Regions from separate parts of the Peribacillus sp. NPDC101481 genome, predicted to be linked through region 1. Evidence: riboswitches for the same ligand, from Rfam matches in the RefSeq annotation. Region 1 holds a riboswitch; each other region holds the start of a gene.
The links. Region 1 has a riboswitch for S-adenosylmethionine ahead of metK (methionine adenosyltransferase). Riboswitches for the same ligand answer to the same signal wherever they lie in the genome.

Region 1 (8,153 bases):
CAAACCACAGCGGCGAAACTAATGGCCGAGAATTTACAAGAGTGCTGCACCCTCATTCACGATGGGCATCAACATTTGAGCAAATACATCAGGAAAGAGCATTCCGGAAAGGTCACGGGTGCCATATTCAACCTGGGTTACCTTCCTGGCGGTGACAAATCAATCATCACCCAAGCCGATACGACGATATCAGCCATTGAACAGCTATTTGAATTGCTGGCACCTGAAGGCATCATCATCCTCGTCATTTACCATGGTCATCCAGGGGGATCGGCAGAACGGGATGCATTGATGGATTATGTACAGAACTTCCCTCAACAGAAAGCCCATATCCTGAAATACGGGTTCATCAACCAATCAAACAATCCGCCATTCATTGTCGCGATTGAAAAAAGATGATGGCTTTTGACACCGTTCGAACGAACGGTGTTTTTTCAATCCCAACTCGCAGAAGCAGAATTACCAATCACAACATTTTGAATTTTGCGTCTATAATGATTATAATGATAGAAAATAGATAAGAGGGTGCAGAAAATGGAACATTTGCCTACTTCATTACTGACGGATATATTAACTGAAAAAATCAAAAGGGATTCAAGTGAACAATACGGGGAGTTTGTCAGCTCGCTTAACTCGTTGACAGAAAACCAAAAAACCATGGAGGACCTCAAACAATTCGATCACCATTTTGATAGGTTCCTGCCACAACTCGATTTAATGATTTCCACTCAAAACCATGAAGCGATCATGAATATGAAAGCGACGCTTTTGGACCTATTCGCCAATGACTTAACCTTCAAATCCATCTTTCTTCTATCCACCGCATTATCGAATAAAAAAGAACTTACACACTTGAACCAATTTATGTACCCGGTTACTTACTGGGCCCCGGTGATCAAGTCAAACGAATTGCTTAAAAACGCAGGCTGATTCAAATAAAAAAAACTGCCAAAGGTCTAACCTCGGCAGTTTTTTATTTATCCTGAAGTATGTACTGATCAAACGACATACCCTAATATTTTTAAACGGTTCTCAACAAAACTCAGCGCATATTGAAATACATCATCACGTTCTGGTTCATTGAAGATTTCATGATATAGCTTAGGCCATTCCTTATATTGCTTTTCACTGGCCAAGTTATAATTAAACCACTCACGAACCGCCTTCTTGTTCACGACTCGGTCATCTCCGCCCTGCATGACCAAAAGCGGCACATCCTGGAAATCAGGAATTTCTTCAAAAGCATCCTTCATAGCCTGTGCAAGCTCGCGATACCAGCGAACCGAAACCTTTGTGATATATAATGTATCGTTTCTATCGGATTCACGGATTTCCGCACTTCTCGTCGCCATTTCAGGTGTCAATCCAGATTCAACCCTGAACTTAGGCATCACGATATTCAAACCATGCGAGATGGTTGTCAGGAACTTCGGCGGCTTCGTCACGAGGCCCAAGCATGGAGAAGAAAGAATCACCCCTGCAATGTCCCATTCCTCTTCCTGAAGAAGGCGTATCGAAATCAAACCGCCCATGCTGTGTCCAAGTAAAAAGACCGGCAACGAATATTCGTAAGCCTCTTCTATCCAGCTTTTCACTTCGTCCAAATACTCATCAAAGGAATCGATATGTCCCCGGTAGGCGCGAGTTGTCATACCCTGCCCAGGAAGGTCGCCCATGACGACATGGTATCCAGCCGAAAGCCACATTTGTGTTACCCACTTATAACGTCCGTGATGTTCCATTGCCCCATGAATGATGACAATGACGCCCTTTGCGTCTCCTTCTGTCTCCCATTTCCACATTCGAAATCCCCCTTTCACTTTTAACTTGTTGTGTACGATCCATGATAGTTAAAATAATATATATAAATTATAACCATATTCGTGATTTTCGACAAAAAAGAAATCTAACAAGTTGTACATTGCTATTATAAATAGCCAAGTGTATTTGCATACGGTATATTAAAATAATACATAAAAACATTCACTTCGGAAAGGAAATGATTGAAAATGATTATTTATCCGTATAAAGGCAAAGAACCTGAAATCGCCGAAAGCGCTTATATTGCCGAGAATGCTGTCGTGACAGGTGATGTCAAAATTGGCGACGAAACATCAATTTGGTTCAATTCCGTCATTCGCGGTGATGTATCCCCAACCATCATCGGGAAAAAAGTCAGTATACAGGATAACAGCGTCCTGCACCAAAGCCCAAATAATCCATTGATCATCGAGGATGAAGTAACCATTGGCCATCAGGTCATTTTACATAGCTGTAAAATCCGTAAAGGAGCTCTGATCGGCATGGGATCGATTGTACTTGATGAAGCTGAAATCGGCGAAGGAGCCTTCATCGGTGCCGGTAGCCTCGTTCCACAAGGTAAAGTCATTCCACCGAACATGCTGGCATTCGGACGCCCAGCTAAAGTCATTCGCGAAATCAACGAAGAAGATCGCCAGGATATGGAACGCATCGTTCGCGAATATGCCGAAAAAGGACAATACTATAAAACCGCGGAACGCATAAAGTGAATTGACTGAAAGTTACGAGTATTGTACTCAAACTCACGAGTATTTGCTACAAATTCACGAGTATTTACTCCAAACTCACGAGTATTTACTCCAAACTCACGAGTATTTACTCCAAACTCACGAGTATTTGCTCCAAACTCACGAGTATATGCTTTAAACTCACGAGTATACGCTCTAAACTCTCGAGTATACGCTCTAAACTCTCGAGTATATGCTCTAAACTCTCGAGTATACGCTCTAAACTCTCGAGTATACGCTCTAAACTCTCGAGTATACGCTCTAAACTCTCGAGTATACGCTCTAAACTCTCGAGTACTTGCTACAAACTCTAGAGTAACGCTTCAACCTCACGATTTGATGACCCAAACAAACTTGTAAACGACTTTAACTCACGAGTTTTGCACGTATTTTATATTTCTTTGGGATTTCTTGAATTATTCCCGCTGACGGCAAAATTAATCCACAAAAAAAAGGTGTCCCGCAAATTGCGGGACACCTTTTTTATATGATTTACGCTTGTGCTTTTAATGTTTCTGCTTTGTCCGTGCGTTCCCATGGAAGATCGACATCTGTACGGCCAAAGTGTCCGTAAGCAGCTGTTTGTTTGTAGATCGGGCGACGAAGGTCAAGCATTTTGATGATGCCAGCTGGACGAAGGTCGAAGTTAGCACGAACTAGGTCAACAAGGACTTCTTCGCTAACTGTACCAGTTCCGAACGTATCAATTGAAATCGATACAGGCTCTGCCACACCGATTGCGTATGCCAATTGAACTTCCGCTTTGTCGGCAAGGCCGGCTGCCACGATGTTTTTCGCAACATAACGAGCAGCGTATGCAGCAGAACGGTCAACTTTAGTAGCATCCTTACCAGAGAATGCACCGCCGCCGTGACGAGCGTATCCGCCGTAAGTATCAACGATGATTTTACGTCCAGTAAGACCAGCATCCCCTTGAGGTCCGCCAATTACGAAACGGCCAGTCGGGTTGATGAAGTATTTAGTTTGAGCATCGATCAATTCAGCTGGAACGACCGCTTTGATCACATGTTCTTTTAGATCGGCTTGAATTTGTTCAAGCGTAATTTCAGCATCATGCTGTGTAGAGATAACGATCGTATCTACACGTACAGGACGGTTATTCTCATCATATTCCACAGTTACCTGTGTTTTACCATCAGGGCGTAAGTAAGCAAGAGTTTCATCTTTACGAACTTGAGCCAGGCGGAATGAAAGTTTATGCGCCAATGAAATCGGAAGCGGCATAAGCTCTTCTGTTTCATTACAAGCAAATCCGAACATAAGACCTTGGTCCCCTGCACCGATTGCATCGATTTCTTCCTCTGACATGTTTCCTTCACGAGCTTCCAATGCTTTATCGACTCCAGCTGCGATATCGGCAGACTGCTCATCAATGGAACTCAACACTGCACAAGTTTCAGCATCGAAACCGTATTTCGCACGTGTGTAGCCAATTCCTTTAATCGTATCACGAACGATACGCGGAATATCCACGTAAGCGGACGTTGTAATTTCACCAGCAACAAGTACAAGACCTGTTGTTACACTAGTTTCACACGCAACACGTGCATTTGCATCCTTAGCTAGGATAGCATCTAAAATGGAATCTGAAATCTGATCACAAATTTTGTCCGGATGGCCCTCTGTAACAGATTCAGAAGTAAATAGACGTTTCTTTGACATCATATTTCCTCCTTGGAAGTTAGTATGTTGTAGGCATAAGCCTGATTTTTACGGAACTCGTTTCCCTCATTAGTTTCAACTATAGACACAGAATTACTTATGAAAAACACAAAAACCTTCCCTGGCAAATGAGGAAAGGTTTAAAATTCTGTCTTCTATCCTTTCACTCTTATCGTTCAAGGGTTTTTACCTTGCTCAGGTTAGCACCATCACCACTATTCCTTGAAGATCTTCGCTTTATTTTCGGCGATCGATCTTGGAGTCAAGTTCAATATGGCAGGTTGCTGGGTTTCAAAGGGCCTGTCCCTCCACCAACTCGGGATAAGAGAATCCGTACAATTTAAGATATTATCGTATATGGTTGGAATTTGTCAATGCTTTTCTAAAAAGAACATTTCCGCCCAGTATGGCTTTCTTTTGAAAAAAGTGTTGATACAGCGTCTTAGAAGGGTTTACAATGCAAAATACGAATAGAAATGTTGGAAATTGCCATTAATAATAAGTATTAAGCATACGAAAAACCACTTCACCATTGGAAATATATTGCTTACTTACTTCCTATTAAAATAAAATTGACTTCATTAAAGTATATGTGATAATCCTGACTCGGTTCCTGCCGGAATAAAATGATTAACGCGGCCAGCTGAAAATAATCACAAATTAGAAGAAATAGTATAGACTATTTAAATGAATGTGTTATACTAATTGTAATCTAAAAACTTAAACAAAGGAAGGTACCTCATATATGAATTCTGTAGATGTTTCTAATGAGTTACACCAGTTATTAACAGGAAACAATGTGCAAACTCAACTTTCAGTTCCTCAATTGGTCGAAAAAGTATTAAGCAGAAATGAAGGCGTTTTAACATCAACCGGCGCAGTAAAAGCTGAAACTGGCAAATATACTGGTCGTTCACCTAAAGATAAATTTATCGTGGAAGAAGCATCTGTTAAAGATAAAATCGATTGGGGTTCAGTGAACCAGCCAATTTCCGAAGATGTGTTCAATAAACTATATAATAAAGTAGTTGACTACCTAAAAGCAAAAGAAGAGATTTTTGTTTTTAAAGGTTTCGCTGGTGCAGACGAATCATCTCGTCTCCCAATCCGTGTTGTTAATGAATATGCTTGGCATAACCTTTTCGCCCATACTTTGTTCATCCGTCCAAATGAAGAGGAACTAAGAGGTCACGAAGCTGAATTCACAATCCTTTCTGCACCTAACTTCAAAGCAGACCCAGAAGTGGACGGAACCACTTCCGAAACTTTCATCATCGTTTCATTTGAACGCCGTACCATCCTGATCGGCGGAACGGAATATGCAGGAGAAATGAAAAAATCGATCTTCTCGATCATGAACTACTTACTTCCAGAGGCTGGAATCCTTCCAATGCATTGCTCTGCTAACGTAGGACGTGAAGGGGACGTCGCTTTATTCTTCGGTCTGTCCGGTACAGGCAAAACAACTTTATCAGCAGACACTAGCCGTAAACTGATTGGCGATGACGAGCACGGCTGGTCTTCTAATGGCGTATTCAACATCGAAGGCGGCTGCTATGCGAAAACGATCAATCTTTCACGTGAAAAAGAACCACAAATTTTCGATGCAATCCGTTTCGGTGCCGTATTGGAAAATGTTGTTGTTGATCCGGATACACGTGAAGCGAACTATGATGACAGTTCATTGACTGAAAACACTCGTGCTGCTTACCAAATGCAAGCGATCGATAACATCGTGAATCCAAGTATTGCAGGACATCCAAATACAATCATTTTCTTAACAGCTGATGCTTCAGGCGTTCTGCCTCCAATCAGCAAGCTTTCCAAAGAACAGGCAATGTTCCACTTCCTAAGCGGATACACTAGTAAATTGGCTGGTACTGAAAGAGGCGTAACTTCACCGGAAGCTACATTCTCCACTTGCTTCGGATCTCCATTCTTACCTCTTCCAGCTCAACGCTATGCTGAAATGCTTGGTGATAAAATTGACGAGCACAATGCAAAGGTATACCTTGTCAACACTGGATGGACTGGCGGAGCATACGGAACTGGAAGCCGTATGAAACTTGCTTACACTCGTGCAATGGTACAAGCGGCACTTGAAGGTGAATTAGCGAACATCGAAACGATCAAAGATGATATCTTCGGCTTGGATATCCCGCTTCATGTTCCTGGTGTTCCTGATGAAGTGCTTCAGCCAATCAAGACTTGGGCAGATCCTGCCGCTTATAAAGAAGCAGCAACGGACCTTGCCGCACAATTCCGTGCTAACTTCAAGAAATTCGGCAGCGTTCCAAGTGAAATCGAAGAACTTGGCGGACCGACAGCTTAATAAATTGTACACAAAAGGACCAAGCTCTTGCTTGGTCCTTTCAGTTTGTCGACAAGAAATGTCTCATCCCGAACCATGATTTCAAAACATTTCTTCGCTATCCTTCATTCATTGTTTACTTTTTGAATGGAATCCTCAGAAATTTGCTACACTCCTGCCACTCGCTCTCCAAAACCCCGCTAGATACATCAGCGAGGAGTCTTGGCAGACAGTCGGCGGAAATGAAGCGGATATAATTCGTGGACCTAAAAAAATAAATGCTTCGGAGTCCGAATAGTTAGGTGTAGATCGAATAAATTCGTGGACGGTCGATTTTAGTGCCCTGTAGGTCGATTTTCTGCGATGAACGGTCGATTTTAGTGCCCTGTAGGTCGATTTTCTGCGACAACGGTCGAATATAGTACCCTGTAGGTCGATTTTCTGCGACAACGGTCGAATTTAGTGCCGTGTAGGCCGATTTTCTGCGACAACGGTCGAATAATGTGCACTGTAGGTCGATTTTCTGCGTAACGGTCAAATTTAGTGCCGTGTAGGTCGATTTTCTGCGACAACGGTCGAATAATGTGCCCTGTAGGTCGATTTTCTGCGACAACGGTCGAATAATGTGCACTGTAGGTCGATTTTTTGCGGTGAACGGTCGAATAATGTGCCGTGTAGGTCGATTTTCTGCGACAACGGTCGAATAATGTGCACTGTAGGTCGATTTTCTGCGACAACGGTCGAATACAATGCCGTGTAGGTCGATTTTCTGCGACAACGGTCGAATAATGTGCCGTGTAGGTCGATTTTCTGCGACAACGGTCGAATTTAGTGCCGTGTAGGTCGATTTTCTGCGGTGAACTGTCGAATAATGTGCCCTGTAGGTCGATTTACTGCGACAACGGTCGAATTTAGTGCCCTGTAGGTCGATTTTCTGCGATGAACTGTCGAATATAGTGCCCTGTACGTCCAATAACGGCGTCATAGGCCAATAAGTACGGTTTAGGCCGAATAATGGCGGCAACGGCCTAATATATGGCTAGCCAAGCCCCCTCCAGATTGTTTGGCGGGGGCTTGGCGGAAAGGGAGCGGATTTAAACTGAAACGTTTCCACAGTTTCTGAAAGGACCAAGCTCTCGCTTGGTCCTTTTCTTCATTGATTTTTTGTCCTCCGTTCTTCCTGCCAGATGATGCTATTCAAAAAGGGCACTGTCATAGTCAGCGCCCCTTAATCCTTATTACAATATCGATATTTGTCCAAGTTTTTAGATGATCGCTTTATTCCTGGCTTTTTTCATGGACATCGTTTTGTATTGATATATATTGCCCAGATTGGCCACCGGGACATCTGTTTTAGTTGCATCAATGCAATTGCGTGTATCCAAAATCAATTTATTTCTCATGAGATTTGATAAATTATCATAATCCATTTGTTTAAATTCATCATGGTCGGTCAGGACAAGTATCAAGTCGGCATCGTTTACAGCGTCTTCCACTGATACGACTGGCATCTTTCCAGATTGGACATGAGGGTCATGCAAGGATACATCCATGTTTTCCATCCCCATCAAGATATTGACGACATCAATGGCGGGACTTTCACGAATATC
Region 2 (8,153 bases), on a different contig from region 1:
TTGTGGAATTTTCGCGGCCTGCGCTTTTTATTTGTGTTATTACGCATTTAAAAAAGCTTCCGCTAATTGGCGGGGGCTTTTTGGCATTTGGAATACAGGTGCATTCGCATCCTTTCCATATAAAAGATAGGAGGAATTTTAAAATGAGACAAAAGACATTGGGAATTTTATTGCAGCCGGGAGATCCAGAAAGCGGTTAGCGAGTGAAAGAGTTGATCAAAAGGGAGGGGAATTCATGTTTGCGATTTTTAAAAAGCTGTCCTGGTTCTTTAAAGAACAGTGGCAGCGTTACACCTTGGCGATTTTATTTCTATGTATAGTGAATATCTTGGAGGTTATCCCGCCAAAACTTGTCGGGAATGCCATCGATGATATGAACAATGGCAGCATGACGCAGGAAGGGGTCATGAAATACGTTATTTATTTGCTGATGGTACTGATCGGCAGTTATCTATTTGGTTACTTATGGAGTTATCTGTTATTCGGCGGCGGAAACTTGGTCGAACGAAAACTAAGATCCGGATTTATGGGCCATTTGCTGAAAATGACGCCGAGCTTTTATGAAAAAAACCGTACAGGGGATTTAATGGCAAGGGCAACCAATGATTTAAAGGCAATATCCCTCACAGCTGGTTTCGGGATATTGACCCTCGTTGACGCTGTGCTGTTCACCATTACGGTAGTGGTCATGATGGGAGCCACGATCAGCTGGCAGTTGACGATTGCGGCGGTTCTGCCGCTTCCGATCATGGCAGTGATGATGCAAATTTACGTGAAGAAAATTTACAAACGTTTTACGGATGCACAAGCAGCCTTTGGTACTTTAAATGACAAGGTCCTGGAATCCATTTCAGGTGTCCGTGTTATCCGGGCCTATGTCCAGGAACGGGAAGATGAAAAGCGGTTTGATGAAATGACCGAGGATGTATATCGCAAAAATCTAGCCGTGGCAAGAATCGATGCCCTCTTCGATCCGACGATCAGCATTATCATTGGCATCAGTTATTTAATCGGGTTGGGCTATGGGGCTTACCTTGTATTTCAACAGGCCATAACGCTTGGCGGACTTGTTTCGTTCAATGTGTACCTAGGCATGTTAATCTGGCCGATGATCGCGGTGGGTGAACTGATCAATGTCATGCAAAGGGGAAATGCTTCGCTAGATCGTGTTCAGGATACCCTTTCACATGAAGCGGATGTGAAGAATTCATTGGGGCTGGATAGTATTCCGAATCCGGGAAATATCCAATTCAATTCAGTGTATTTTACATACCCTTCCTCAACGGTTGTGAATCTATCCAATATTTCCGTTCAGCTTGAGCGCGGTCAAACATTGGGGATAGTGGGGAAAACAGGTAGTGGAAAAACGACATTCGTGAAGCAATTGCTGCGGGAATACCCATTAGGAAAAGGTGAAATCGCTTTTGCAGGCATGCCGCTGGAGCAACTGACCCTTGAAGATATTCGTAAATGGATCGGCTACGTTCCACAGGACCATTTTTTATTCTCGAAGTCTGTTAGGGAAAATATCTTATTCGGTAAAATGGATGCAACCGAAGATGAACTGGCTGAAGCTATCCGGCTTGCGGATTTTGAGAAGGACTTAATGATGCTGCCAAACCGTCTTGAGACACTCGTCGGTGAGAAGGGTGTCGCACTATCCGGAGGGCAAAAGCAGAGGATCTCGATTGCCAGGGCACTGATCAAAAATCCGGAAATCCTTATATTGGATGATTCCTTATCCGCTGTAGATGCAAAAACGGAAACGACGATCATCGAAAATATCCAAAATGAACGTGCAGGGAAAACGACCATCATCACAACCCATCGCTTATCGGCCGTTCAGCACGCGGACAGGATAATCGTATTGGACAGCGGAGAAATCATCGAAGAGGGGACTCATGCGGATTTACTGCAGAATGATGGCTGGTATAAGGAGCAATATGAGCGACAGCAGGTTGACGAAGGGACGGAGGTGAAGGCATGAAGGTCGTAAAGAAACTTTTTAATTATGCTGCCCTTTATAAAAAATTGATCATTGGCGCCCTGATCATGCTGGCACTTTCGGTAGCCGCCGATTTAACGGGTCCTTTCGTTGCCAAGAAAATCATCGATTCACATATACTTGGCATTGAATCTTCCTGGTATGAAGCGGGTAAAGGAAAAGATGCTGTCAAGTATGATGGAAATTGGTATAAACGGGCTGATTACTTTGCAAAAGGTGAGAAGAAAGGCAGGGAAGTCCATGTTCTGCAGGTCGGCAATCAATTTGTCTTCGTAAATGAGGCTGTCCCTATCGATGGGCGCAGAACCTTGGAGGACCAATCATTGATCATCAGGAAAGACGGGAAAGAGCAGCGTACGCAAGCAGTGAAATTGACGAGTCAGGAAGTGATGGGATTTTACCAACCGGAAATCCCTCGGATCATTAAGCTTGTGGCTTTTTATTTTAGCCTTGTCATCCTTTCCTCCATTTTTCAATATGGGCAGAGTTTTTATTTACAGAAAGCGGCGAACCGAATCATACAGAAGATGCGAAATGATATTTTTAAGCATATTTCCCGTCTGCCGATACGTTATTTCGATAATATGCCAGCGGGTAAAGTTGTAGCCAGGGTCACTAATGATACGGAAGCGATCCGGGAATTATATGTAACCGTGCTCGCCAACTTCTTCTCGAGTACTATTAATATTTTCGGCGTTCTAATTGCTTTGTATATTCTGGATCCACGAGTCGGTACCATCGGCACTTTACTTATTCCGATCATCGTTATCTGGACGATGGTATACCGTAAATTCGCCTCGAAATATAATCACATCATTCGGGAACGGGTAAGCGATATTAATGGGATGATCAATGAATCCATTTCTGGAATGAGCATCATTCAGGCATTTGGACGTGAAAAGGAGACAAAGCAATCTTTTGAAAATCTAAACAGGGAGCATTATTCCTATCAAAATAAAATGCTCCATTTGAATTCGTTGACGGGTGGAAACTTGATTGGGGTCATTAAGGTTTTGGCGCTTATGGCATTCGTCTGGTATTTCGGCGGGATTTCCCTTTCTGCCAGTTCGGCCATTTCCTTAGGGATGATGTATGCAATTGTTGATTTGATCAGCCGCCTGCTTCATCCGCTTCATGGAATCGTCAATCAGTTCGCTAATCTTGAACAGGCGCTTGTTGCAGGGGAGCGGGCATTCAGTTTATTGGATGAGCAGGGATTGGCAGTCAGTGATGAAAACATATCCAGATACAAAGGAAACGTGCAATTCGAAAATGTTTCTTTTGGTTATAAGGATAATGAATATGTGTTAAAGGACATTTCCTTCTCCGCTAAACAAGGGGAAACGGTCGCTTTAGTTGGCCATACCGGGTCAGGAAAAAGTTCCATAATGAATTTATTGTTCCGCTTTTATGACAGCAGTGAAGGCCAAATTAAAATCGATGGCACGAATATATTGGATATACCTCATCAGACGCTTCGTGAGCATATGGGAATCGTCCTTCAGGATCCCTATTTATTTACTGGCACCATCGCCTCCAATATCAGTCTGAATCATAAAGACATTACAAGGGAAATGGTTGAAAAATCATTAATAGATGTCGGGGGGGACAAAGTGCTGAAGCATCTTCCTTTAGGGCTGGACGAACCCGTGATTGAAAAAGGCGGAACGCTGTCTTCCGGGCAGCGGCAGCTAATCTCTTTTGCCCGTGCTCTTGCATTCAATCCGGCCATATTGATTTTGGATGAAGCGACAGCGAGCATCGATACCGAAACCGAGGCAATTATCCAGGAGGGGATGGAAGTGCTGAAAAAAGGGAGAACGACCTTCATCATTGCACATAGACTTTCCACGATAAAAAATGCCGACCAGATTCTTGTACTGGATAAAGGGCGGATTACTGAGCAAGGTACACATGAGGAATTAATGGAACTAAAAGGGAAGTATTATCAAATGTATGAACTGCAGGCTGGTCCGCATAAAGGCATGGCTGGTTGAACACAATTGAATAAGGGTGGATCATCAAGATTAAACTATAATGAGGGTACCGACTTTTGGTACCTCAAGCATAATTATTGATAATAGTAATCATTACGTTTAAGATATACCTATACTGACGATGAGGTGATAATAGTGAAACAAGAAATTCATCCCGATTATCAACAAGTGGTATTCATGGATACCAACAGTGGGTATAAATTTTTGACAGGCTCCACGAAGACGTCCAATGAAACGATCGTTTGGGAGGACGGACAAACATATCCATTATTAAAAGTGGAAATCAGCTCGGATACGCACCCTTATTATACAGGAAAGCAGAAGTTTGCTGAAAAAGGCGGACGGGTGGATCGCTTCCTGGATAAATATAATATGAAGAATTGAGAGTCAGGCCATCGGGAAATCGATGGCCTTTTTTTATGACTGGGAAGAAAAAGAGTTAATAATGATGCAAGGAAAAAAGGTGCCCATAATTTATGAGGCACCCATCCTTTATTCATTTTGCAGCAATTGCTTCCCCTTTGGCAATATTGACGAGGGCCGCATCGAAGTCCTTGATTATATCGTCCGGATTTTCAAGTCCGACAGAGAGGCGGAGCAAGCTGTTCGTGATGCCCCGCTTTTCCCTTTCATCATCAGGCATGGCAGCATGAGACATTTTGGCCGGGTAGGATAATATGGATTCGACCGCTCCCAGGCTTACGGCAAATACAGGGAGCTCGACAGTGTTCACGAAGGAACGGAAGATTTCCTCACTTTCCAATTCAAAAGATAGGACCGCCCCTGCTCCAAGTGACTGGCCTTTCTGGATGGCGTGCTGTGGATGATCGGCTAGGCCGGGATAATACACTTTTTTCACCAAGGGCTGATCTTTTAAGTAGGCTGCAATCTTTTCTGCCCCTTTTTGTGAATGTTCCATTCTAACTGACAAGGTTTTTAAACCTCTCATTACAAGCCAGGCATCTTGGACACCAAGGACCGCTCCAAAGGAGTTTTGGAGCGAACCGAGTCTTGCCGCCAATTCCGGATCTTTCACGACCGCAAGCCCAGCTACCACATCACTATGTCCGGATAAAAACTTCGTCGCGCTATGGAGGACAACATCAGCGCCCAGATTCAGCGGTTTTTGCAATGCGGGCGTCAAGAATGTATTATCAACAAAACTTAAGGCACCGGCTTTTTTTGCAATATCACATACAGCTTGTATATCGGTCACTTTAAGTAACGGATTTGAAGGCGTTTCAATGTATATGGCCCTGGTATTTGGCTGAACGGCCGCTTTGACGCTTTCAAGGTCCGTCATGTCAACGAAGGTATGCTCAATATTGAAACGGGTCAATACGCTTGTGACCATCCTGAACGTTCCGCCATACACATCTTCGGAAATGACGATATGGTCTCCGGCAGACAATAGCAGGAAGGCTGTTGAAATGGCAGCCATACCTGATGAAAAGGCAAAGCCGTGAGTGCCTTCCTCTAAATCGGCAATGATATCTTCAAGTGCCTCGCGAGTTGGGTTCCCGCTTCTGCTGTAGTCATATTTGCCGAATTGATCGATATCCGATTGATGGAACGTCGATGCATGCTGAATGGGGACGCTCACACCGCCCGTTGCCGGATCGAATTTATGTTGATTATGAAGTAATTTCGTTTCAAAGCTAAAATCATGACCTGTCATCGTAGTGCCTCCCTTTTTACATGTGCGAATGCTTGCTGCAGGTCGCCAATCAAATCATCGCTATCCTCGATGCCAACGGAGAAGCGAAGCAGGCGATTACAAACCCCATTTGCCGTTCTGACTTCAAGCGGTATATCGGCATGTGTTTGTGTGGCAGGATAGGTGATGAAGCTTTCAACCCCTCCAAGGCTTTCTGCAAAGGAAATTAATGAGAGCGATTGTAAAAATGGGTTGACCGCCGCTTCATCAATGATGCGGAAAGAAATCATGCCGCCTCTGCCGGGATACAATACATCAGTGACACAATCATGCTCCGATAAGTAATCTACAAGTATCTTGGCATTCTTTTCATGACGCTCCATCCGTAATGCCAGGGTTTTCATTCCGCGCATCAACAGCCAAGAATCAAATGGGCTCAAGACAGCTCCAGTACCATTATGATGGAAGGCAAGTGCATCACATAATTCAGCGCCGCTAGCAACGATCAGTCCCGCGAGCACATCATTATGACCACCGAGATACTTGGTTGCACTATGAATCACAATATCCGCTCCAAGCACGATGGGTTGTTGAATAAGAGGCGTGTAAAAAGTGTTATCAACGATTAACAATAAATTATATCGTTTGGCCAATGCCGCAACGGCGCTAATGTCCGTTTGCTGCATAAGGGGGTTAGTGGGAGTTTCGATGAAGATGGCTTTCGTGTGAGGAGTGATGGCTTTTTCGATATCCTCCAAACAACAAGTGTTTACATAGTCACACTGCAATCCCCATTTTTTAAAACCTTGTTCTAACAGACGATATGTACCGCCATAAAGATCTTCGCTGACAATCCATGCATCCCCGGATTTAAAAAGGGCGAGAATAGTGGAGATGGCGGCCATTCCTGAACTGCAGGCATAACCTTGGTCTCCTTTTTCCAGATCGGCGATGGATCGCTCCAATAGCTGGCGTGTAGGGTTACCAGTCCTTGTGTAGTCGAATCCCGTCGATTGGCCAATTCCTTCGTGACGAAAAGCTGTTGAAAAGTATACCGGCGGATTGACTGTTCCTGTCGCCGTTTCGCTGCGATTTCCTAATTGAGCAAGATATGTTTCAGATTTGTACATGGTTTTCACTGCTCCTTTGAGTTATATAAAATAAAAAAAAGTCTTCTTTAAGAAGAAGACTTTGATTAAGTAGGGACGAGTCATTCTTCTTATCTTCCAAGTTCACAAACTTGTGGAATTAGCACCTTTTCATTGGTTTGAAACAAATGAAGGTTGCTGAGGTGTCATCGGGCCATTCCCTCTACCTCTCTCGATAAGAGTTTAGATTATTCAATTTCTTTTGAATTTACTATATATACAAAATGCTGTCAAGGACATTTTGGGAGTGATAATGCTTTGATGTTCATGACCAGGTCAATTGGAGCCTAGCGGTGTCTACACTTTATGTGTCTAAAAAGAATAATTGAATTTTCATATAAACATGAATGGAACTTGGATTTTTCAGAAAAAATGGAAAGGGTCAGCGGGATATTTTTGCTTTAAAATAATAAAGTTTGTACAATGTATGGAGAGAAGAATAATCCGACATTATTCATTTCATATGCAAAAGGTGTTCAATGAATAGTGCAAACATAGGAGGAGAACACATGGAATACAGAATCGAACGAGATACGATGGGTGAAGTGAAAGTTCCTGCTGATAAATATTGGGGAGCACAAACTGAGAGAAGCCGTAACAATTTCAAAATAGGTAACGAAAAAATGCCGATTGAATTAGTTCGTGCATTTGCATACGTTAAACAAGCTGCGGCAAAGGTGAACTATGATCTTGGTGATCTTTCCGAAGTTAAAAAGAATGCCATCGTCAAGATTTGCGGGGAAATCCTTGAAGGTACGCTTGATGAACATTTCCCGCTTGTAGTTTGGCAAACGGGAAGCGGCACGCAAAGTAATATGAACGTGAACGAAGTGGTCGCTAACAAAGGGAATGAATGGTTAAAAGAAAATGGTGAATCTGAAACCCTTCACCCGAATGATGATGTTAACAAGGCGCAAAGCTCAAATGATACTTTCCCGACCGCCATGCATATTGCAGCCTTTATGGAAGTCGCTGAAAAATTGGTCCCTGCCATCAAAGCCCTTCGTGATACATTCGATACAAAAGAAAAAGAATTTTGGGATGTCGTGAAAATTGGCCGGACACATCTTCAAGATGCTACTCCATTAACATTAGGACAAGAAATTTCCGGTTGGAAAGCGATGCTCGATAAAGATCTAGCGATGATTGAAGAAAGCAGCCAAAAATTATTGAACCTTGCTCTAGGCGGAACGGCTGTAGGAACCGGAATCAATACAAAAAAAGAATTCCCGGGACTCTCTGCCAAACAAATTGCAGCAGATACAGGATACCCTTTTGTCACATCTGATAATAAGTTCCATGCATTGACTAGCCATAACGAAATAGTCTACGCACACGGTGCTTTG
Region 3 (8,153 bases), on a different contig from region 1:
ATTTTGAACTGGAAATGTATTCAACCGCAGAGGATATCTATAAATCCGTCGATACGGATGAAGCGGTCTTGAAAACAGAGGTTCTTTTGCAACTGTTTTCCCTGTACATAGTGGAATCGAGAAATGACCTGGCTTCCAATGTCGTGAAAGAAGCAGTCGAGTTCCAACCGGACTACCCGAATGTCACGGAAATTGCACGTGCCTTTTTTGAAGAACAAAAGGATTGGAACAGTGCGGTGGTATTAGCGGCGAATGAAAGTATCCGTACAGAATCAATGGGCTGGTTCGATGTGCTGAAAACGTATATCCAGCAAGGTGTTGCCCAATCGATGGATCCGGATTATTTTTCAACTGTCCTTGGTTCGCTATACACACTCGACCAGGAACGTTTCGAAAAGGTGACGGTTGCCCTTTGGAAAAACTATAAATATACGGATTCTTATTTCGAATGGCTGAGAGTGATTAATAACTTGATAGATACCATCGAATTGAACCATGCGGATGTATGGGATGAGCTTTCCGTCTATTACAGGGATGCATATGCAGGTCTGTTAGAAGGAACGCACCTAATCAAGGAATTAAGTCCTGTCGTGCCAAGGTTGCTGGAAAACTGGCTCAAAATCGCAGACGGGGAGCTCTCGCTGTTTGCGGCGGCATCCGCGTTGTCCTGGAATGAAATCTTCCCGGATACGATCAATGCGTTGGTCATTCAGGACGCAGAGAGCCTGCTTTCGAAATCGCCTAAATTGGGTGGCGGACTGGAAGCGGGAGAGAAACTGTTCAATTCCATTATCCAGTGGGCTGAAGATAATGATTTAAAGGTTGGCAATAAGCTTAAATGGATGGTAGACGGGCTTAAGGATACCCGGAATTTCAATCTTCTTCTTGCTGGAAGTACAGGAAATGGCAAGACATCCTTTATTCAGTCAATCGTTGGTGAGAGCATTGCCGCTGAAGATCATTCGTCACTAGTCAGTGTCAAAGATGGGGATGATTTGGAAATCCTTGAAATTACCGATACAGATAGCAAAGTTGTCGAGGAGCTAACTGATTTGGATGAAACACGCCGCCAGCGCGGGACTATTGTCGATGTGACCATCATCAGTGACTACTTAAGGAATAATCATCTTCGATTATTGGATACTCCTGGGTTCAATGGGGAAAAAAGCGTGGAATCCGATTTCCAGGGCTATTTACATGGCAGTGATGGATTGATGTTCGTTCTTGACGCCCGGGCGCCTTTCACCGGCAGCGAACGGGATCTGTTATTGGAAATTCAAATGATGGCTCCGAAACTGCCGATTCATTTCTTATTAAATAAAATGGATACGATATACAGTGATCAGGTCGCAGTCCGGATGGAAGACGAAACATGGGATAAAGTGAATGCCTATTTCCCGAATGCGAAAGTATTCGCTTTCTCTAAACATTATGACAGCCGGCAGCAATTGAAGGACCTTTCAGCTTTCCTTCAATCGAATTATCAAGATGAAAATTGGAAGGAAAGAAGATCTGAAAAAATCCTGGCATTCATTCGTAAAACTTTATCTTATCTGTTAGAAAAACGGGCAGCCAATGAGCGGAAATGCGAGCATTCCATCTCTTGGAATGAACAGATGGAAGTCAAGCTGAATGGGGCTGTCAACCAATTGGCTGATTTGGAAAAAGAGAAAAGTGAAAATATCATAAGGTCGTATCGTTCGCTTAAGGACGAAGTGAAAAATCAGCTTTATTCAAAAATTCCTGAATTACTGAGGGATTGCTCTAAATCGTTAACGGAAAGCAGTGATTTCAGTCAGGTCCATGTACAGTTAAATCAGGAAATGAATGAGCGGATTCAAAACTTCATTTCTGACAAGATCATGCCTCAATATTACCGTTCTCTTCAAGACTGGATTGCCAGTTCCCAAATGGAGTTCTCACAAAGCCAGCAGTTTATGGATGAGATGAGTGCCGGTTTCAATGAATTATACAAAGAAGAACGGATTACGCTTGCAGGCGACTTCAGAGTATTGGATGACTGGCGCCGTGATGCCGACAGGATGACAAGCAGCATCCGCATCGAAAACGTCAATATCCTTTTGCGCAGGACTCCATCTCAATTACTGCTTAAAGGGGCAGGGAAGCTGTTTGGGGCGATACCGCAAAATAAAGCCAATATGTACAATCGTTATAAGAAATACCTGGAAAGTGAAGATTACCTGGATGTTGCGGAAATGATCACGGAGCGTTTCCTTACCCAATTTGGATTGTTTGAAAAATCTTTGGATCGTGACATCTCCCTTTTCTATCGCGGTTCATTTGCATTACTTCAAAAAACGATAGAGCAAACGCAGACTGAAATAAAAGACTACCAGGCTGCATTGGAGCATATGAAACAAAATCCGGAAGTTTACCGTGACCCTATCACTTTGTTCGAAGTGAAATTAAGGCAGTTGGAGCGGCTTGAAAAGATTGAGAAAAAGCGTCTAGCCCAGCTTCAAAGAAAATAAAAAATAACGGGGAACATTTCAAATATTCAAAAATCTATTGACTTTACGACTATATCCCTATAAAGTGATAATTACGAAAACGTAACACGATATATCTCTTATCAAGAGTGGCGGAGGGACTGGCCCTAAGATGCCCAGCAACCGTTCCATTAGGAATTGGTGCTAAATCCTGCAAAACAGAAATGTTTTGACAGATAAGAGAGGGACAAGTCTGCAAAACAGCCGATTAAACCTCTCTATATTAGAGAGGTTTTTATTTTGGGATTTACACCAACTTAACTGATAAGACTAATAAGAAAAAATGGAGGGAAACAAGATGAAAAGGTCTATTAAAGGTATATTCATTTCAGCCATCGCTTCCGCTTTGCTTTTAACGGGGTGCTCTACAGGTCAGAGTTCCACAGAGTCGAAGAAAGAAGAAAAAGTATCATTTGAAAATGTTCCGGAAAGATTCGCTGATGGAGATGGAGCCAGAATCAAAGTGATCCGTAAAATTGGCGGTGATGATCATACGGCCCAATACCTGGCGGGGGCGAAGGAAGAAGGAGAAGCACTGGGGTTTCAAGTGGATACTTACACAGCCAATGGTGATACGGCTAAATTCCATGATGCGATAGCGCAGGCTTTGGAGGAAGATTATGACGGCTATATCATTTCACATGGTGATGATGCAGCAACTGTGAATGACGTTCAAAAGTTGGTTGATGCAGGTAAAAGCGTTGTCACATTCGATTCAATAAGCGATCTATCTAAAATAGAAGGCGTGACATTAACTTCACAAGATGATGAAGCGTTGGCAACACTGGCTTTTGATAAGCTGATAAAAGAACAGAAAGGTAAAGCGGCAATTGCATACCTTTGGGTGGACGGTTTTCCTCCAATGGTAAGAAGAAATGCAGTCTATCAGGAAAAATTAAAAGAAAATCCTGGAATCAAAGAAGTCGAAAGATTCGGAGTGGCATCTGCTGATACATCGGTTCAGACACAAAATGCTGTAGCCGCAATGCTGAATAAATACCCTAAAGGTAAATTGGATGCCATTTTCGCAACATGGGATGCCTTTGCTATCGGTGCAGCCCGGGCGATTAAAGAGGCGGGCCGCGATGAAGTGAAGATATATGGAATAGATGTCTCGAATGCAGATCTCCAGGAAATCCAATCGGCTGATAGCTCATGGTCCTACACGGCAGCAGTAGATCCCAAGTTGATCGGTGCAGTGAATATGAGGATATTGGCTAAAAAATTAGCGGGCGAAGAAACGCCGCAAACCTATGACTTGAAGGCTTCACTTATTTCACAAAAGCAAATCCAAGCGTCTAAAGAAGCGGTGAACATGGCAAATCTGTCTGGTATTGTCGATGGCTGGGGTGTATCGACGGAATTTGAAGAAGATTGGATGAAGGTTTTGAAAGATCATTATAAAAATTAAAAAGAGACACTCTCTTTCAAGTAGAAGGGAGTGTCTGTTCAATAAGGGGGAATGGACATGGGCACGCAACTAGAAATGAAGAAGATTTCGATTGAATTTCCGGGGGTGAAGGCGCTGAGTGATGTTGATTTTTCCGTAAAATCGGGGACAGCCCACGCATTGGTCGGTGCAAACGGAGCAGGGAAATCGACGTTAATGAAAGTTTTATCGGGAGCCCATGTTCATTATTCAGGTGACATTTATATTGATGGGGTGAAGAGGGATATCCGCTCACCAAAAGCGGCTCAAGAACAAGGCATTCAAATTGTTTATCAGGAAGTGGATACCGCCCTCATCCCTTATTTAACGGTTGGGGAAAATGTAATGTTGAATGATATGGTCCAAAACATGGGAAAAAAACAGATGGTCCAATGGAAAGAGCTGCATAACCAAGCGGCTTCTATTCTTGAAGATATGAAAATTCGTGTCCCTTCGAAAAAGCTGGTAAGAGACCTTACCTTGGCTGAAAAACAGATGGTCCTGATAGCAAGAGCCGTTTCGACAGAATGCAAATTCCTGATTCTCGACGAGCCAACTGCTCCGTTAAGTCAAACGGAGACTACAGAACTTTTTCGAATTGTAAATGAATTAAAGCAAAAAGGCGTGGGAATCATTTTCATTTCACATCGTCTGCCCGAAATTTTTGAAATCTGTGAGGAAATTACAATCATGAGGAATGGGGAGCGTGTCACAAGTCGAAAGAAGGAAGATATAACCCGTACCGAAGTCGTAGAGAACATGCTTGGAAAAACCATGGATGAACAGTTTCCTGAAGTGAATGCTTCGATTGGCGACGTTATTCTGGAAGTGAACGGATTGTCAGATGCAGAGAAAGTTAAAAATGTCAGTTTGAATATTAAAGCAGGCGAGATAATCGGCTTGGCAGGGTTGGTCGGGGCTGGGAAAACGGAGCTGTGTAAAACCCTTTTCGGCCATACGTCCATCACAGCGGGGGAAGTCATCCTGAATGGTCGAAAGCTTTCCTTGAAATCACCACACGAAGCAGTAAAAAGCGGTCTGGCACTTGTACCTGAGGAACGCAGGAAAGAAGGGGTCCTTGTTCAGGAATCAGTCTCGGCGAACTTGACGGCAGCCAGTCTTGGCAAATTCTCCAAGACATTCAGCTTCGTGAATCGCAAGGCGGAAAAGGAAAGAGCGAAGGAAATGATCGCAAGCCTCGGCATTAAAACTCCTTCAGGGGAAGTGAATGTCGAAAACCTTTCAGGTGGCAATCAGCAAAAAGTTGCCATCGGGAAATGGCTTATGGCCGATGCGGATGTATACATATTCGATGAACCAACGAAAGGGGTCGATGTTGGAGCCAAGAAGGATATATTCGAATTGATTGCAGAGCTTGCAAGGAATGGGAAGGCGATCATTTATGCATCATCCGAGCTTTCCGAAATCATTGGCATTACCAACCGGACATATGTGTTATATGACGGGAGCACTGTCATCGAATTAGAAACAAGTAAAACGAATGAAGAAGAACTACTATTCTATTCAACAGGAGGAAAATAGAATGAGCATACCCAATCCTGTTACACAGACAGCGAAAGTGAAGAAAAAGGTGGAACTATTCGACTTTTTCTATAAATACGGCACAATATTGACGATTATCATTCTGATTGGAATTTTTGCCGTGTCCAATCCATCTTTCATTCAAACTACGAATCTGGTCAACATCCTGCGTTCCATTTCAATCGTGACCATCATTGCGATCGGCATTACGATATCCCTGACCGTGGATGGCTTCGACCTTTCCGTCGGCTCCGTCGCATCATTGGCCAATGCCATCGTCATCTCGATGTTTGTCTGGTTTTCACAGGATACATTAATTGCCATATTAGCTGCGATCGGTGCCTCACTTGTCGTAGGCGCCTTGAATTCATTCATGATCGTTAAATTGAGAATTCCCGACATGCTGATGACTTTGGCTACCATGTTCATTATCCAGGGAATTGCCCTTACCTATACAAAAGGGGCCACGGTTTCGCAAAATATGGTCATGCCAGACGGGACGTTCGCAACAGGACTGATCAGCCCGTTTTTCGCCAAAATTGGCCAGGTACCGTGGATAATCCTGATCATGGCCGTCATTGTGATAGCGACCCATATCTTTTTGACTTATACGAAGCACGGTCGTTATATGTACATTATTGGGGGAAATAAGGAAGCGGCGAGACTTTCCGGGATATCGGTCAATAAATACAAAATCCTTGCCTATCTGCTTTCGGCTCTATTTGCTGCAATCGGGGGGATTGTCCTTGCTTCAAGGGTCATGACATCGGAAATCAATTCAGGGTCACCCTATTTAATGGATGCCGTCGCGGCTGCCTTCATTGGTTCCTCCGTTTTAGGAGCGGGAAAACCGAATGCCTTTGGAACCTTTGTCGGAGCAGTCCTGATCGGAATCCTACAAAATGGGCTGATCATGATGTCCGTTCCGTATTATGCGATGGATATCGTCAAAGGAACAGTGCTGGCCCTTGCTCTCGCTGTAACTTATTACAAACAAAAACACTAAAATGAATCCGTTACGTTTATATGACTATATGATAAGTCTGCATGTGGATGAAATGTGAGACTGTAACTCGTGGTGAGTTTTAACTATAAGATGATAGGGGAAGAGGGTTCTTTTTAACCCTCTTTCCACACTAATCTCCAATATTCAAATTTTTAAAAAGTAAAAACACTCACTATATTTTGTTTTTATAAATGACTTTGTTCACATCGTGTCTTACTGTTTTGTGACCTTCTTTAATTCCTTTCCCCATGGCGATAAGCATAACATCTAAATACCTATCAGAAATTTTTAAAGCTGACTTTAATTGTTCGGAATCATACCCGGACATTGTAATGGTTTCAAGACCTGCCTCGTTCGCCAATAAAACTAACGACATTGACGCCAGGCTTGCGTCTCTTATTAATTCAACCTTTAAATCCTCTTTTGATTTATTTAGATAATAATTGATTGCCGCGTTTGTTAGATAATCTCTTACTGATGCGTCAAAATAACCTTTTTGAAACTCATCCTCATGTATCATTATGATATTTTCTTTTTCAAATGCTTGATAATCACCTAGTATAACAATCAGTACTGAGGCCTCAATTACCTGTTGCTGATTAAAAGCAATGGGCAGTAACAAATTCTTTAAATATGGTTCATCTATAACCAGGTATCGTGTTGCTTGAATATTGTTTCCGTTAGGCGATTTACTGGCTCCTTCAATAAATGTCGCCAACGTTTCGGGACTAATTTTATAATCGGGATCGTACTGCCTTACGGAACGTCTTTTTTCTATAATCTCCCTTACACTCATCGTGTTCACTCCCAATGTTATATTTGCTTCATAATCAGAGTATAATGGACCCATGATGTAGAAGAAAATAACGCACAATAAAGTGGCATAGCCACCTTTATGTGCCTATTCAGGAGGAATGAGGAATGAAGAGTTTAAATACTGGAATAAATATTTTCATGAATACTGTAGGAGGAAAGTGGAAATGCTTAATCCTCTTTTTTCTGAGTCAAAAACCAATGAGGACAAAAGAGTTTTATATTCTAATACCGGCCATTACCCAGAAAGTTTTGACCGACCAATTAAAGCAGTTAGAAAGAGATGGGCTTGTCCGAAGAGAAGTATATAAAGTAGTACCACCAAAAGTAGAATACAGTTTAACTGAGTTGGGTCAATCCTTTGTACCTGTATTAAATACAATGTGTGAATGGGGCACTACATATGCAGTTGAACAAAATCTCGAAAGACAAGAACAAATCTGTCGCCATCATAAATAGTAAGAGCTGCATCAACTAGGAGTATGGCTTTTTTTTTGACAAGTTCAGTGATGCAAGCAGAATTTATTCAAGCTATCAGTATAATTGTCAGAAATACAAAATGTCTTGAAGATGACTTTTGGCAGTCTCTCTAGAGATTGTAATAAACTAACAGGTGCTTTACTTTAAAATAGTTGCTTTGCCCCGCTCTTTTTCTTAAAATGTAACGGTTAGTTGCATAAGATTTTTTTTGCTTTATAATTAGTACCAGGTGTTAATATCAAGTTATAAAATGATGCAATTCATACACACGAGGTGGCTATTCTATGTTCAAATCCAAAGCACGTATTACTGCGATAGGTTCGTATGTTCCTGAAAAAAGGTTAACAAATAAAGACTTAGAAAAAATGGTTGA

Region 2: it holds a riboswitch for S-adenosylmethionine, as region 1 does, so the genes downstream of both, ACIROD_RS12410 (methionine biosynthesis PLP-dependent protein) here and metK (methionine adenosyltransferase) in region 1, are expected to answer to the same signal.
Region 3: it holds a riboswitch for S-adenosylmethionine, as region 1 does, so the genes downstream of both, ACIROD_RS22795 (sugar ABC transporter substrate-binding protein) here and metK (methionine adenosyltransferase) in region 1, are expected to answer to the same signal.

What each region holds. Positions count from the first base shown of each region.
Region 1 covers NZ_JBIWNJ010000005.1:132,958-141,110, forward strand. Annotated here, with positions in the region: gene mnmM (tRNA 5-(aminomethyl)-2-thiouridylate-methyltransferase MnmM) at 1-399, shown strand, start outside; gene ACIROD_RS23955 (hypothetical protein) at 535-930, shown strand; gene ACIROD_RS23960 (alpha/beta hydrolase) at 999-1,802, opposite strand; gene ACIROD_RS23965 (gamma carbonic anhydrase) at 2,013-2,531, shown strand; gene metK (methionine adenosyltransferase) at 3,042-4,235, opposite strand; SAM riboswitch class I at 4,399-4,560, opposite strand; gene pckA (phosphoenolpyruvate carboxykinase (ATP)) at 4,978-6,564, shown strand; gene ACIROD_RS23980 (nucleotide sugar dehydrogenase) at 7,809-8,153, opposite strand, start outside.
Region 2 covers NZ_JBIWNJ010000002.1:498,752-506,904, forward strand. Annotated here, with positions in the region: gene ACIROD_RS12390 (ABC transporter ATP-binding protein) at 236-1,987, shown strand; gene ACIROD_RS12395 (ABC transporter ATP-binding protein) at 1,984-4,002, shown strand; gene ACIROD_RS12400 (type B 50S ribosomal protein L31) at 4,138-4,386, shown strand; gene metC (cystathionine beta-lyase) at 4,499-5,680, opposite strand; gene ACIROD_RS12410 (methionine biosynthesis PLP-dependent protein) at 5,677-6,789, opposite strand; SAM riboswitch class I at 6,876-6,989, opposite strand; gene fumC (class II fumarate hydratase) at 7,317-8,153, shown strand, end outside.
Region 3 covers NZ_JBIWNJ010000004.1:239,803-247,955, reverse strand. Annotated here, with positions in the region: gene ACIROD_RS22800 (GTPase domain-containing protein) at 1-2,492, shown strand, start outside; SAM riboswitch class I at 2,588-2,693, shown strand; gene ACIROD_RS22795 (sugar ABC transporter substrate-binding protein) at 2,809-3,921, shown strand; gene ACIROD_RS22790 (sugar ABC transporter ATP-binding protein) at 3,979-5,481, shown strand; gene ACIROD_RS22785 (ABC transporter permease) at 5,483-6,487, shown strand; gene ACIROD_RS22780 (nitroreductase family protein) at 6,660-7,283, opposite strand; gene ACIROD_RS22775 (winged helix-turn-helix transcriptional regulator) at 7,409-7,759, shown strand; gene ACIROD_RS22770 (ketoacyl-ACP synthase III) at 8,065-8,153, shown strand, end outside.